Regions from separate parts of the Jeotgalibacillus malaysiensis genome, predicted to be linked through region 1. Evidence: predicted binding sites of a transcription regulator. Region 1 holds the regulator's gene; the other holds the start of a gene.
What was found. Region 1 encodes NrdR, which represses ribonucleotide reductase genes. Its sites were predicted from a motif close to AACACNATATATNGTGTT; they were not measured.

Region 1 (5,705 bases):
CTGCTTTGACTGGTTCTTCTTCGCCTCGCTGGGAATAGGTCAGGTGGTGTTCGAGTTCGTTGTAGTCAAAGTTCGAGCTGAAAAATGTTGGAAGCCCTTCTGCCATTCTGTATTGCAGAATCGTTCCAAGTACTTCATCACGTGCCCAGCTTGAAAGTGATTCTGCCCCGATATCATCAAGCATCAGAATGGAAGACCGTTTGACAGCGTCCACTTTCCCTGCGAAAGTCTGATCGCCGAGCGACTGCTTCATTTCTTTTAAAAATTCAGGGAAATACAGAATAAAGCTTGCCTTGTTCTGCTTTTTCAATTCATTGGCAACAGCGCCAAGCAAATAGCTTTTACCAACACCAAATTTGCCGTACAGATATAGCCCTTTATAATGTTCAGGATCTGCAACGAGTTGACTGACTGTATCTTCTGCAATTTGCAAAGCTTTCATTCTCGTCGGGTTATCCACATCCACCTGATCAAAAGTGGCATTCAGCACATCTTTAGGGACATACATGCTTTGGACCAGTTTTTCAGTATTTCGCTGTTCCTGAGCTGCGATCTGTCTCGGGCATTGCGCATACTGCATATCAATGTAGCCGTTTTGAATGATCAGCTTCGGCTCATATCCCTTCATTGTGTTTTTACATTCCCCAAGACTCGGGCAATCTGCACATTTTCTAGATCTGGTCATAAACTCATATAACTTGATCATTCCCTGATCAGCTGCGTTCGGCGAGAGCTCATCTCTGTGGATTTGTAAAAACTGTTGAATTTCCGGGTCAGCTGAGATTTCCTTTTTCATCATTTCATATCTGCGCTGAAATTCATTTGATCCTGAAATCCGTTTGATCGTTCTATTAATCGGATCCATTATTCTTCACCTGCTTTGCGCTTTTTCAGTTCGCGTTCTTTTAAGTAGCGTTCCCTCTCCTTCAGGAATTCAGGATCCGCCACTTCTTCTGATTCATCAGAAGTAAACCAGTCCGGAAGCTTTTCTTTCCGAATGGTTTTTTCTTTTCTTGATGTCTTACTCCCACCTGACTTCTTCCAGGTAAGATAGTTTTTATGTTCTTTTTTTGCTTCAGCCATCGCTTCTTCAGCTGTTTTAATCCCGATTCTGACCCACTGTGAAGCAATCTGTTCAGTGAAGCCTTTAGTCAGCTTCATATTTGTCCGCAAAAGTACAAATTGAATTAACACATTGATCACTTCATCAGGAAGCCTCTTTTCATAAATCAGATGATCAATCAGTTCAAGCTCAGTATTTGAGGGCTTCACACCATTAGAGGCATCAATTAGTACCTGTACAGGTGAACTCTTCTTTAAATACTGCAGCGTCTGATCCTCTGAATCAGGCAGTTTTTGGACCTTCGCCTGCTCAGCAAAATGCTTTAGCGCAGGCAGTGCTGAATTCGTTTTAAGCTGAAAAGAATCCCTGCACGCTTTTCTAAGGGCTTCTGTATCAATTTTGTCTTCTTCTGTTATGGAAGAGAGAATCGGACTTTTCATCTCCTGTTCAGATAACCCATACAGAATAGAAAGCTTCACGATCAGCTGTTTTACATCATACGTTAAACTTTTTCTTGGCACCATCGCTTCAGAAAGACCTGCAAAAAGTGCGTGAAAGTCAAACGCCTGAAAATCTGCTGCGATCCCGCTGTTTTCACCTTCAAATGTCAGCGTCTTACCGTCCTCCACCTTTTCCGGCATATGCGGTGAGATCTTAGCATCTGAATAAAAAACATCCTGAAACGATCGCGTTACTTCCTCGTATGCCTGCAGGTTGTCAAAAGATACGATAAATCTGTTTTTTAACCGCTGAAACTGACTGGCTCCGATCTGTCTGTACAAGAAGACGCTCAGCATCGGATCTTCAAAAAAAGCTTTTGCACTTAATGGCGGCTGTATCTGATAAGCATACGACTTAGTGTCTCCTGTCTTAAGGAAGGTTTTTAGCAGCCCCATTCCTTCTAGGCGGAGTCTGGCCTGAAAGATTCTTTCTATTGAAACTGACATCAGGTCCATCAGTGTTTTATGAGTGCGTGCTTCACTCTCAAGATGATGACGCTCCACCTCGAGCCATAATATATTATACAGACTGATTGCGTCGGCCCCGAGCAACGGCTGATACAAAAATGACACCAGCTCTCTGTCATGTTCGCTTAATTGACCATTCAGCTGAACGTTATATTCATCTGAGGGCTGTATTTCTTTCCATAAACTCGTCATAAGCTCAGACCTTTCATCTATCCTATCCAAATCTACAAAAAAAGAGCAGCTGACTGCTCTTTATTTTCTTTCTTTATTCAACAGTTCTTTCATTTCATCTATGAACACATTTAAATCTTTAAATTCACGGTATACAGACGCAAATCTTACGTATGCTACTTCATCAACTGATGAAAGTCTGTCCATGACCATTTCTCCAATGTCGACAGATGGGATCTCTGAAATTCCCTGACTGCGGAGTTCACGTTCAATATCAGAAGCAATCTGTTCAAGTTTTTCAAATGGTACTGGCCTTTTTTCGCAGGCTTTAATCAGACCGCGCAGGATTTTGTCTCTGCTGAATTGTTCCCTGATGCCATCTCTTTTTACAACAATCAGCGGAATTTCTTCCACTTTTTCAAATGTTGTAAAACGATACTGACAATCTTCGCATTCTCTTCTGCGCCGGATCGATTTTCCATCGTCAACTTGTCTTGAATCAATCACCCTTGTTGCGTTTTCATGGCAGGATGGACATTTCATTTCACCAGCTCCACATCGAATCTATTTCCTCTAATGATACTGAAAAAAAGCTTAAACCACAAGGGTTCCTCTTACTTTTCAGCTTCTCTCATCTCTTTTGCAAGCGCCTGATAGCAGATAGAAATTTCTTCCTTCAGCTTCGGATAAGCACCGCCGACAACCATCTGGTCAGTAGACGCTTTCAAATCAAGCGCTGTGTGCATTGGTCTTGTACTGACAACGGTTGCAATTAAAAACATTTTAGGACTCTTCGTGCGGGTGATCATAATTTCCCCATGATCTTTTGATTCTGATGAAATCTCATACCCATCATTTGAAAAGTAGCGTTTTACTTGATCGTATACTTTGTCGAATGATACTTTATAATAACGTGTTTCAAGCTCTTTTTCTTGATGTTTGTCTGCCGTCTCGCATTCCTGACTGAACCTTTTAAAAACTCCCTTTAACTTGGCCAACGTAATTCCTCCTCCAGTGTCTATAACCTTAGTTTATCAGTTTTATGGAGAAAATAAAAAAGAGATGCGAAAATGCACCTCTTTTGTCAGATTAACCTGCGTGTACCGTTGATTGTGGGACTTTTACAGGCCCCATACCGCGTGATACTTCAATTGTTTCACGTGTCTCAGCGCCAAGTGATTCAGCGATGTGATTCGCTGCAACGTTTGGATCAAGATCTCCACATGTGTATACATCTATACTCGCATAGCCGTGTTCAGGGAAGCTGTGAATAGTCAAATGTGATTCTGAAATGATCACGACTCCACTTACACCCTGCGGCGCAAATTTATGAAATGCAACTTCTCTTACCTCAGCACCTGATTTCAGTGCAGCATCTACGAATGTTTGTTCAATTAATTCCATGCTGTTTAACTTTTCAAAGTCACAGCCCCATAGTTCCGCTATTACATGACGACCCATTGTTTCCATTGATCGTTCCCCCTTACTGAAAATTTGAACTTACCCGGTTAATCAGACCCTGCTGCCACGGGGGAAAGTTAGTCCAATGAGGTCCTAACCCTTTAAGCAGAAGTTATGTTGTGTGAACCGGAATAAGATCACGAAAATCAGTATAAGGTTTTTTGAATGATTTTGCAATGATTTGTTTTTATTTAGAGATATTGCACGTTTTTTATATGAAGACCGGGTGACCTGCACGCCAGGCGGACGCTTTTCGCGGCCGGGCGGTGGAGACACCACCTTCAGCTCCGGTCACCTTATCTACTATAAAAAGAAAAGAAGAAATACATTTAAATGTACTTCTTCTAAGAATATATTTAAATCCTATTCATTATAATGCTGTTACTTCTCTCTGGGATTGTTCCATCTGGTTTGCAAGGTGCTGGACGAGATCGACTACGCGGCATGAGTAGCCCCATTCGTTGTCGTACCATGCAAGTACTTTTACTTTTGTTGCGCCCATGACCATTGTTGAAAGTCCGTCAACGATTGCTGAGCTTGGGTTTGTGTTGAAGTCAATTGATACTAGCGGTTCTGTTGTGTATGACACAATTCCGTTCATTTCGTTTCCAGCAGCTTTTCTAAAAGCGTTGTTTACTTCTTCAACTGTTACTTCACGTTTCACATCTACGACAAGGTCGACGAGTGACACGTTTGGCGTTGGAACACGCAGTGCCATTCCGTGCAGCTTACCCTGCAGATTAGGCAGAACTTTACCAAGTGCTTTAGCTGCACCGGTTGAAGTCGGGATGATTGATTGTCCGCATGACCGTGCGCGGCGCAGGTCTTTGTGCGGATTATCAATATTTTTCTGGTCATTCGTATATGCGTGCACTGTTGTCATTAATCCATTTACAATGCCAAATTCCTGATCAAGAATTTTAGCAACAGGTGCCAGACAGTTCGTTGTACATGATGCGTTAGAGATTACATCATGCTTCTCTACATTCAGATCCTCTTCGTTTACACCCATTACAATCATCACATCTTCCTGTTTACCAGGCGCTGTAAGGACGACTTTTTTCGCTCCAGCATCAAGATGCAGTGCTGCTTTGTCGCGTGCATTAAATTTACCAGTAGCTTCAATGACAATATCAACATTCATTGATGCCCATGGTAGGTTTGCAGGATCTCTATCACTGACAAGTTTGATTTCTTTTCCATTGACAATTAATGCATCCTCTTTCGCAATCACTTCTGCAGCAAATGCGCCATGAGTAGAGTCATATTTAATCAGGTGAGCCAGTGTTTCAGGCGGGTAGCTCGCATTGATGGCTACTATATTAAGTGTGTCTTCCATTACCGCTTTTCTAAACACCATACGGCCGATTCGGCCAAACCCGTTGATTGCAATGTTCGTCTTGTTCATGAGGATCCCCCTAATAATGTTATACTTAATTTCAAATTAACTAGCATTAGTATAACATATTAAAAGCGTTTGCAAATACATAATGACATTTTTTCAATAAAAAACTCACCCTTTTAAAGGATGAGTACTGTTCGTTTATTCAGGGTGTCAGCTTCCAGTCTTCAATCAGCTTATGCAGCTGGTTAATAGATTGTTCAATCGAACCACTGTTATCAATGACAGCGTCCGCCTGGTCACGCTTTTGTTCTACCGGTATTTGAGATGCAATTCTTGAAGCTGCTTCTTCAGCGCTGTAATCATTACGTTTCATCAGTCGCTCTTTCTGAAGGTCTGCAGGTGCGTAGACGACGAGTACTTTTTCCACCATCCATTGCAGTCCGCTTTCAAAGAGGAGCGGGATATCCAGAAATACAGTGTGCTTTCCATTCTTAAGAGCCTGATCTTTCTGCGCGAGCATGTCAGCACGGACAGCAGGATGAACAATTCCATTGAGCTCTTTACGTTTCCCTTCATCATTGAAGATGATTTCACCGAGCTTAGGCCTGTCAAGATGACCATCCTCAGTGAACACTTCATTTCCAAATACTTCTCTGATCTTTACGTTCGCCTCTTCCCCCGGTTCAACGACCTTGCG
Region 2 (5,705 bases), 250 kb from region 1:
CAACTTGAGGCGCTTATGTCAAATGAAATCGCTGCCGTGATGGTGCAATATCCAAACTTCTTTGGTCAGATTGAGAGACTGGATCAAATTGAAGCGCTTGCGCACGGTAGTAAAGCAATGTTTGTTGTATCTTCAAATCCTCTATCACTCGGTGCTCTGACACCGCCGGGCGAATTTGGAGCAGATATTGTCGTGGGTGATGCACAGCCATTTGGTCTCCCGCAATCATTTGGAGGACCTCACTGCGGATATTTTGCCGTCACAAAGAAACTTATGAGAAAAGTACCTGGCCGTCTGGTCGGGGAAACGAATGATGAAGAAGGACAGCGTGGGTATGTGTTAACGCTTCAGGCACGTGAGCAGCACATCAGAAGAGACAAAGCAACATCTAATATCTGTTCAAATCAGGCGCTCAATGCTTTAGCGTCTTCTGTAACCATGACAGCTCTTGGGAAACAGGGTATAAAGGAAATCGCCCACCAGAACCTTCAAAAAGCTGCATACGCAAAAAAACAGCTGCAGGCAGCAGGCTTACCTATAGTAAACGGTGGTTATACATTTAACGAATTTGTTGTTGAACTTAATCAGCCTGTTTCTGAAGTAAATAAGGCCCTGATGAAGAAAAACATCATTGGCGGATATGATCTTGGAAGAGACTTTGACAGCCGTCAGCATCAAATGCTGATTGCCGTAACCGAACAGCGTACGAAAGAAGAGATTGATTTACTCGCAGAGGAGCTGAAGCAATATGCGTAATGAGAACCAGCCGTTAATTTTTGAATTGTCACGTGAGGGGAGAATCGGTTATAGTCTCCCGGAACTCGATGTGCCACAATCAAATGTTGAAGACCTTCTTCCCGAAGGCTTTGTACGTAAGGCATCTCCTGAGCTGCCTGAAGTATCTGAGCTTGATATTATGAGGCATTATACAGCCTTATCTAAGAGAAACCACGGAGTAGATTCAGGTTTTTATCCGCTTGGCAGCTGTACAATGAAATACAATCCGAAAGTGAATGAAGCAGTTGCGCGCTATGCAGGATTTGCTCACATCCACCCGCTTCAGGATGAAAGCACTGTCCAGGGTGCGATGGAAATGATGTATGACCTTCAGGAGCACTTAATTGAAATTACTGGTATGGATGAAGTGACGCTACAGCCGGCAGCAGGCGCACATGGTGAGTGGACGGGGCTGATGATGATCAGGGCCTTCCATGAAGCAAATGGAGACTTTAACCGTACAAAAGTGATCGTGCCTGACTCGGCACATGGAACAAATCCAGCTTCTGCCACTGTTGCGGGCTTTGAAACAGTCACTGTAAAATCAAATGAAAACGGCCTTGTTGATCTTGAGGACCTGAAAAGAGTGGTCGACGATCAGACTGCTGCTCTAATGCTGACGAACCCGAATACGCTCGGACTGTTTGAAGAGGATATTCTGGAGATGGCATCAATTATCCATGATGCAGGCGGAAAGCTTTATTATGACGGTGCAAACCTGAATGCTGTTTTGGCTAAAGCACGTCCTGGTGATATGGGCTTTGATGTCGTTCATTTAAATCTTCATAAAACATTCACTGGTCCTCACGGCGGCGGTGGTCCCGGTTCAGGTCCTGTTGGAGTAAAGAAGGACCTGATTCCTTATCTGCCTAAGCCGGTACTTGTTAAAACGGAGGAAGGCTATACATTTGACTATAACCGTCCGGACTCTATCGGTCGTGTGAAGCCTTATTATGGCAACTTCGGAATCAATGTCCGTGCATACACTTATATCAGAACAATGGGTCCTGATGGCTTAAAGGCAGTAAGTGAGAATGCAGTGATTAATGCAAACTATATGATGAGAAGACTTGCTGAATATTTTGATCTGCCATATGACAGACATTGTAAGCATGAATTCGTTATCAGTGGTAAACGCCAGAAAAAACTTGGCGTCCGTACGCTGGATATTGCAAAGAGACTGCTTGACTTTGGTTTCCATCCGCCAACCATCTATTTCCCGATCAACGTCGAGGAATGTATGATGATTGAGCCAACTGAAACTGAATCAAAAGAAACACTCGATTCATTTATTGAAGCAATGATCCAGATTGCAAAAGAAGCGGAAGAAAATCCTGAAATCGTCCAGGAAGCACCGCATACAACGGTGATCAGCCGCCTCGATGAAACGCAGGCAGCACGTAAGCCCGTTCTAAGATACATGAAAAAAGAAGCTGTAGAAGTATAAAATAAGAAGAGCCTCCTGATTCGTTCAGGAGGCTCTTCTTATGATTTAAATTATTTACGTTTAATTTTACCTGTCCACTTTTTAAAGCCGCCCTGTAGCTGATAAAGGTCTTTTACGCCTTTTTTGTGTAGCAGCTGTGCTGCACGTCCACTTCTCATACCGTTCTGGCAATAGATATAAACCGGCTTATCAGCACGGATTTCACCAAGTCGCATTTTCAGTTGTGATAATGGAATATTTCTTGCTCCTAAAATATGACCCCCGTCATATTCTTTTTGCTCACGGACATCAATCAATTGTGCTTTACGGTAACCTGCTTTAAACTCTTCTTCAGTTAACGTCTTCAGAATTTTTTTCTGTCTGAAGTAAGTGAAAACTGAATAAAGAATAATGGCTACAAGCACAATGATCAGTACATATAATGACTCCAAGTTTTTAACCCCTTTCTATCTCACACTATTCTTTATTATAGTAGCCGGCTCTCATAAGTTCAAAGAAAATTATCAGATTTGTGATCAGTTTTTGACAAGTTCATGGACATCACTTGATGAAAAAGAACAAGTATGAAATCATTTCAAAATGACAAATTTCCAATATGTTTTCTTAAATTCTCTAAGGATTCATCTGTTTTTCTCTGTTTATTGGATTTGACATAAATTTTGCAATTGACACAAAAAACTATATATTGTATGAGTGGTAAAAATCTAAACACAATATGTTGTGTTTTTTGGTTTGAGGGTATATATTATTGGTAATACATACAGTAGTTATTACTTAACCTGCTGTTTATTAAGGATATATGTCGAAAGGGGAAATGAAAGTGGCCCAATTATCAGCATCAGCGCCAGCACTAAATAAAGAAAAATTAAATGAGGACATTCAGTCTTTCGAAGTGGTTCACCCGATTACAGAAGACATGACGCTGACACATACAGGTGTTTCAAGGCTCGTCATGTTAGACCGCTATGCGTTCAAGGACACTGAAAAGAAAACGCTAAGCGAGGGAGATTTTGTCGTACTGACTGTCAGGGAGGATCCGAAATTCCCGGCTCGCGGACTTGGCTTCATTAAAGAAATTGACTGGGAAAAAGGTGTCGCTTCAGTTCAGGTGGAAGATGAATTTAAAAATTCACTGGATACACCGAAAGAAGTTGAATCGGGTATTATTGTCCGGTCACTTGACGTCATTGAAAAACCGCTTGAAGTATACTACGAGCAGATTGCACTTAGAAATGCGACAGGCCTTGCATCTGTTGAGAAAACTGAGGAATTGCAGAAGGAATGGACAGAGAAGTTTTATCGTGAACTTTCAAGCATGAGATTTGTTCCGGCTGGCCGCGTGTTATATGGTGCAGGGGCAAAAACGGATGTAACGTTCTTTAACTGTTACGTTATGCCTTTTATTCAGGATTCAAGAGAAGGTATTTCAGATCACCGTAAGCAGGTAATGGAGATCATGAGTCGCGGTGGTGGTGTAGGAACGAATGGTTCAACACTGAGACCAAGAAACACACTTGCCCGCGGAGTAAACGGAAAATCATCAGGGTCTGTATCGTGGCTCGATGATATCGCGAAGCTGACTCATCTTGTTGAACAAGGTGGTTCAAGACGTGGGGCACAAATGATTATGCTCTCAGATTGGCACCCGGATATTATTGAATTTATTATTTCTAAAATGCAGAACCCTAGAATTTTAAGATTCTTACTAGAGACAACAAACGACGAATTCATTAAAAAAATTGCTCAGGAAAAGCTTAAATTCACACCGCTAACTGAGCAGGAAGCAGCAATGTATCAAAGCATTGTCAACTACGAAACCATCGAAGGCTTTGGTGGATTTAATCAGGAAATAATTAATGATGCAAAACAGAAGCTTGCTGAAGGCGGCAATTACTCTGTTCACAACCCGGACTTCCTGACTGGTGCGAATATTTCTGTCTGTCTGACTGATGACTTTATGAAAGCTGTGGATGAAGATCAGGATTACGCACTGAGATTCCCACATGTAGAAGCATACTCTAAAGACGAAATGGCTCGTTATAATGCAGAGTGGCATGAAGTTGGAGATGTGCGTAAGTGGGAAGAACAGGGTAATAAGGTCAGAACTTATCGCACGATCAAAGCAAAAGAGCTTTGGAATCTGATTAATATCTGTGCAACTTATTCTGCTGAGCCTGGTATTTTCTTCATTGATAATGCAAACGACATGACTAATGCAAAAGCTTACGGACAGCAGGTTGTAGCTACAAATCCTTGCGGAGAACAGCCACTTGCACCATTTTCTGTGTGTAATCTTGCTGCTGTGAACCTTGCAGAGTTTGCAGATAAGAAAAACAAAACAGTGCTTTTTGACAAGCTGAAAGAAACAGTCGCAACAGGTGTTAGAATGCAGGACAACGTGATTGATGCTACACCTTATTTTCTTGAAGAGAATAAGAAACAGGCGCTTGGGGAGCGTCGTGTAGGTCTTGGTGTCATGGGGCTTGCAGATCTTCTGATTTATTGTGAAAAGGAGTACGGTTCAGAAGAGGGGAATCAATTAGTAGATAAAATCTTTGAAACGATTGCTGTAACGGCTTATGAAACATCTGTTGAACTTTCTAAAGAGCGTGGCTCATTCCCGTTCCTAGAAGGTGATACAGACGAAGAAACAAAGCGTCTGAGAGAAGCATTTATTAATTCCGGCTACATGAAAAAAATGCCTGAGCAGGTCAGAGAGGGTATTCTTGAAAGTGGAATCCGCAACTCGCACCTACTTACAGTTGCGCCAACAGGCAGCACAGGAACAATGGTGGGGGTAGCAACAGGACTTGAACCATACTTCTCTTACACTTATTACAGAAGCGGCCGTTTAGGTAAGTTTATCGAAGTGAAAGCAGATATCGTTAAAGAATATCTGGAGTTAAATAATAAAACTGAGGGTGAAGAACTGCCGTCATTCTTTGTAACTGCAATGGAGCTTGCACCAGAAGCACACGCTGATACACAATGCGTAATCCAGCGCTGGATTGACAGCTCCATCTCAAAAACAGTGAATGCGCCAAAAGGCTATTCTGTTGAGCAGGTTGAAAGCGTGTATGAGCGACTTTATCGTGGTGGCGCTAAGGGTGGAACAGTATACGTGGACGGTAGCCGTGACAGCCAGGTGCTGACATTAAAGGCTGAAGAAAATACAGAACAAAAGCCAAGAGAAAAACAGAATGTGGTATTAATTGATACCATTCAGGATCTGAGATCAACTAACGTAACGATCGGATCTGAAGTCGGCAACACATGCCCGGTCTGCCGCAAAGGAACAGTGAAAGAAATCGGCGGCTGTAACACATGTACAAACTGTAATGCACAGTTGAAGTGTGGGTTATAAATATTGCTAAAAGGCCTGGACATTGTCCAGGCCTTATTTTCATCAAAATAAAAACACCTGATTGCTCAGGTGCTAAAGGGTCATTCGCTTTTTCTTTTTGCCTTTTTTACCTTCAAT

Region 2: the regulator NrdR is predicted to act here: its motif matches at 2,932-2,949, upstream of LG330_RS10950 (vitamin B12-dependent ribonucleotide reductase).

What each region holds. Positions count from the first base shown of each region.
Region 1 covers NZ_CP085252.1:2,276,442-2,282,146, forward strand. Annotated here, with positions in the region: gene dnaI (primosomal protein DnaI) at 1-865, opposite strand, end outside; gene LG330_RS12285 (replication initiation and membrane attachment family protein) at 865-2,223, opposite strand; gene nrdR (transcriptional regulator NrdR) at 2,284-2,745, opposite strand; gene LG330_RS12295 (hypothetical protein) at 2,817-3,200, opposite strand; gene speD (adenosylmethionine decarboxylase) at 3,292-3,672, opposite strand; gene LG330_RS12305 (glyceraldehyde-3-phosphate dehydrogenase) at 4,034-5,071, opposite strand; gene coaE (dephospho-CoA kinase) at 5,211-5,705, opposite strand, start outside.
Region 2 covers NZ_CP085252.1:2,030,471-2,036,175, reverse strand. Annotated here, with positions in the region: gene gcvPA (aminomethyl-transferring glycine dehydrogenase subunit GcvPA) at 1-756, shown strand, start outside; gene gcvPB (aminomethyl-transferring glycine dehydrogenase subunit GcvPB) at 749-2,224, shown strand; gene LG330_RS10955 (rhodanese-like domain-containing protein) at 2,275-2,655, opposite strand; gene LG330_RS10950 (vitamin B12-dependent ribonucleotide reductase) at 3,039-5,588, shown strand; gene LG330_RS10945 (SA1362 family protein) at 5,661-5,705, opposite strand, start outside.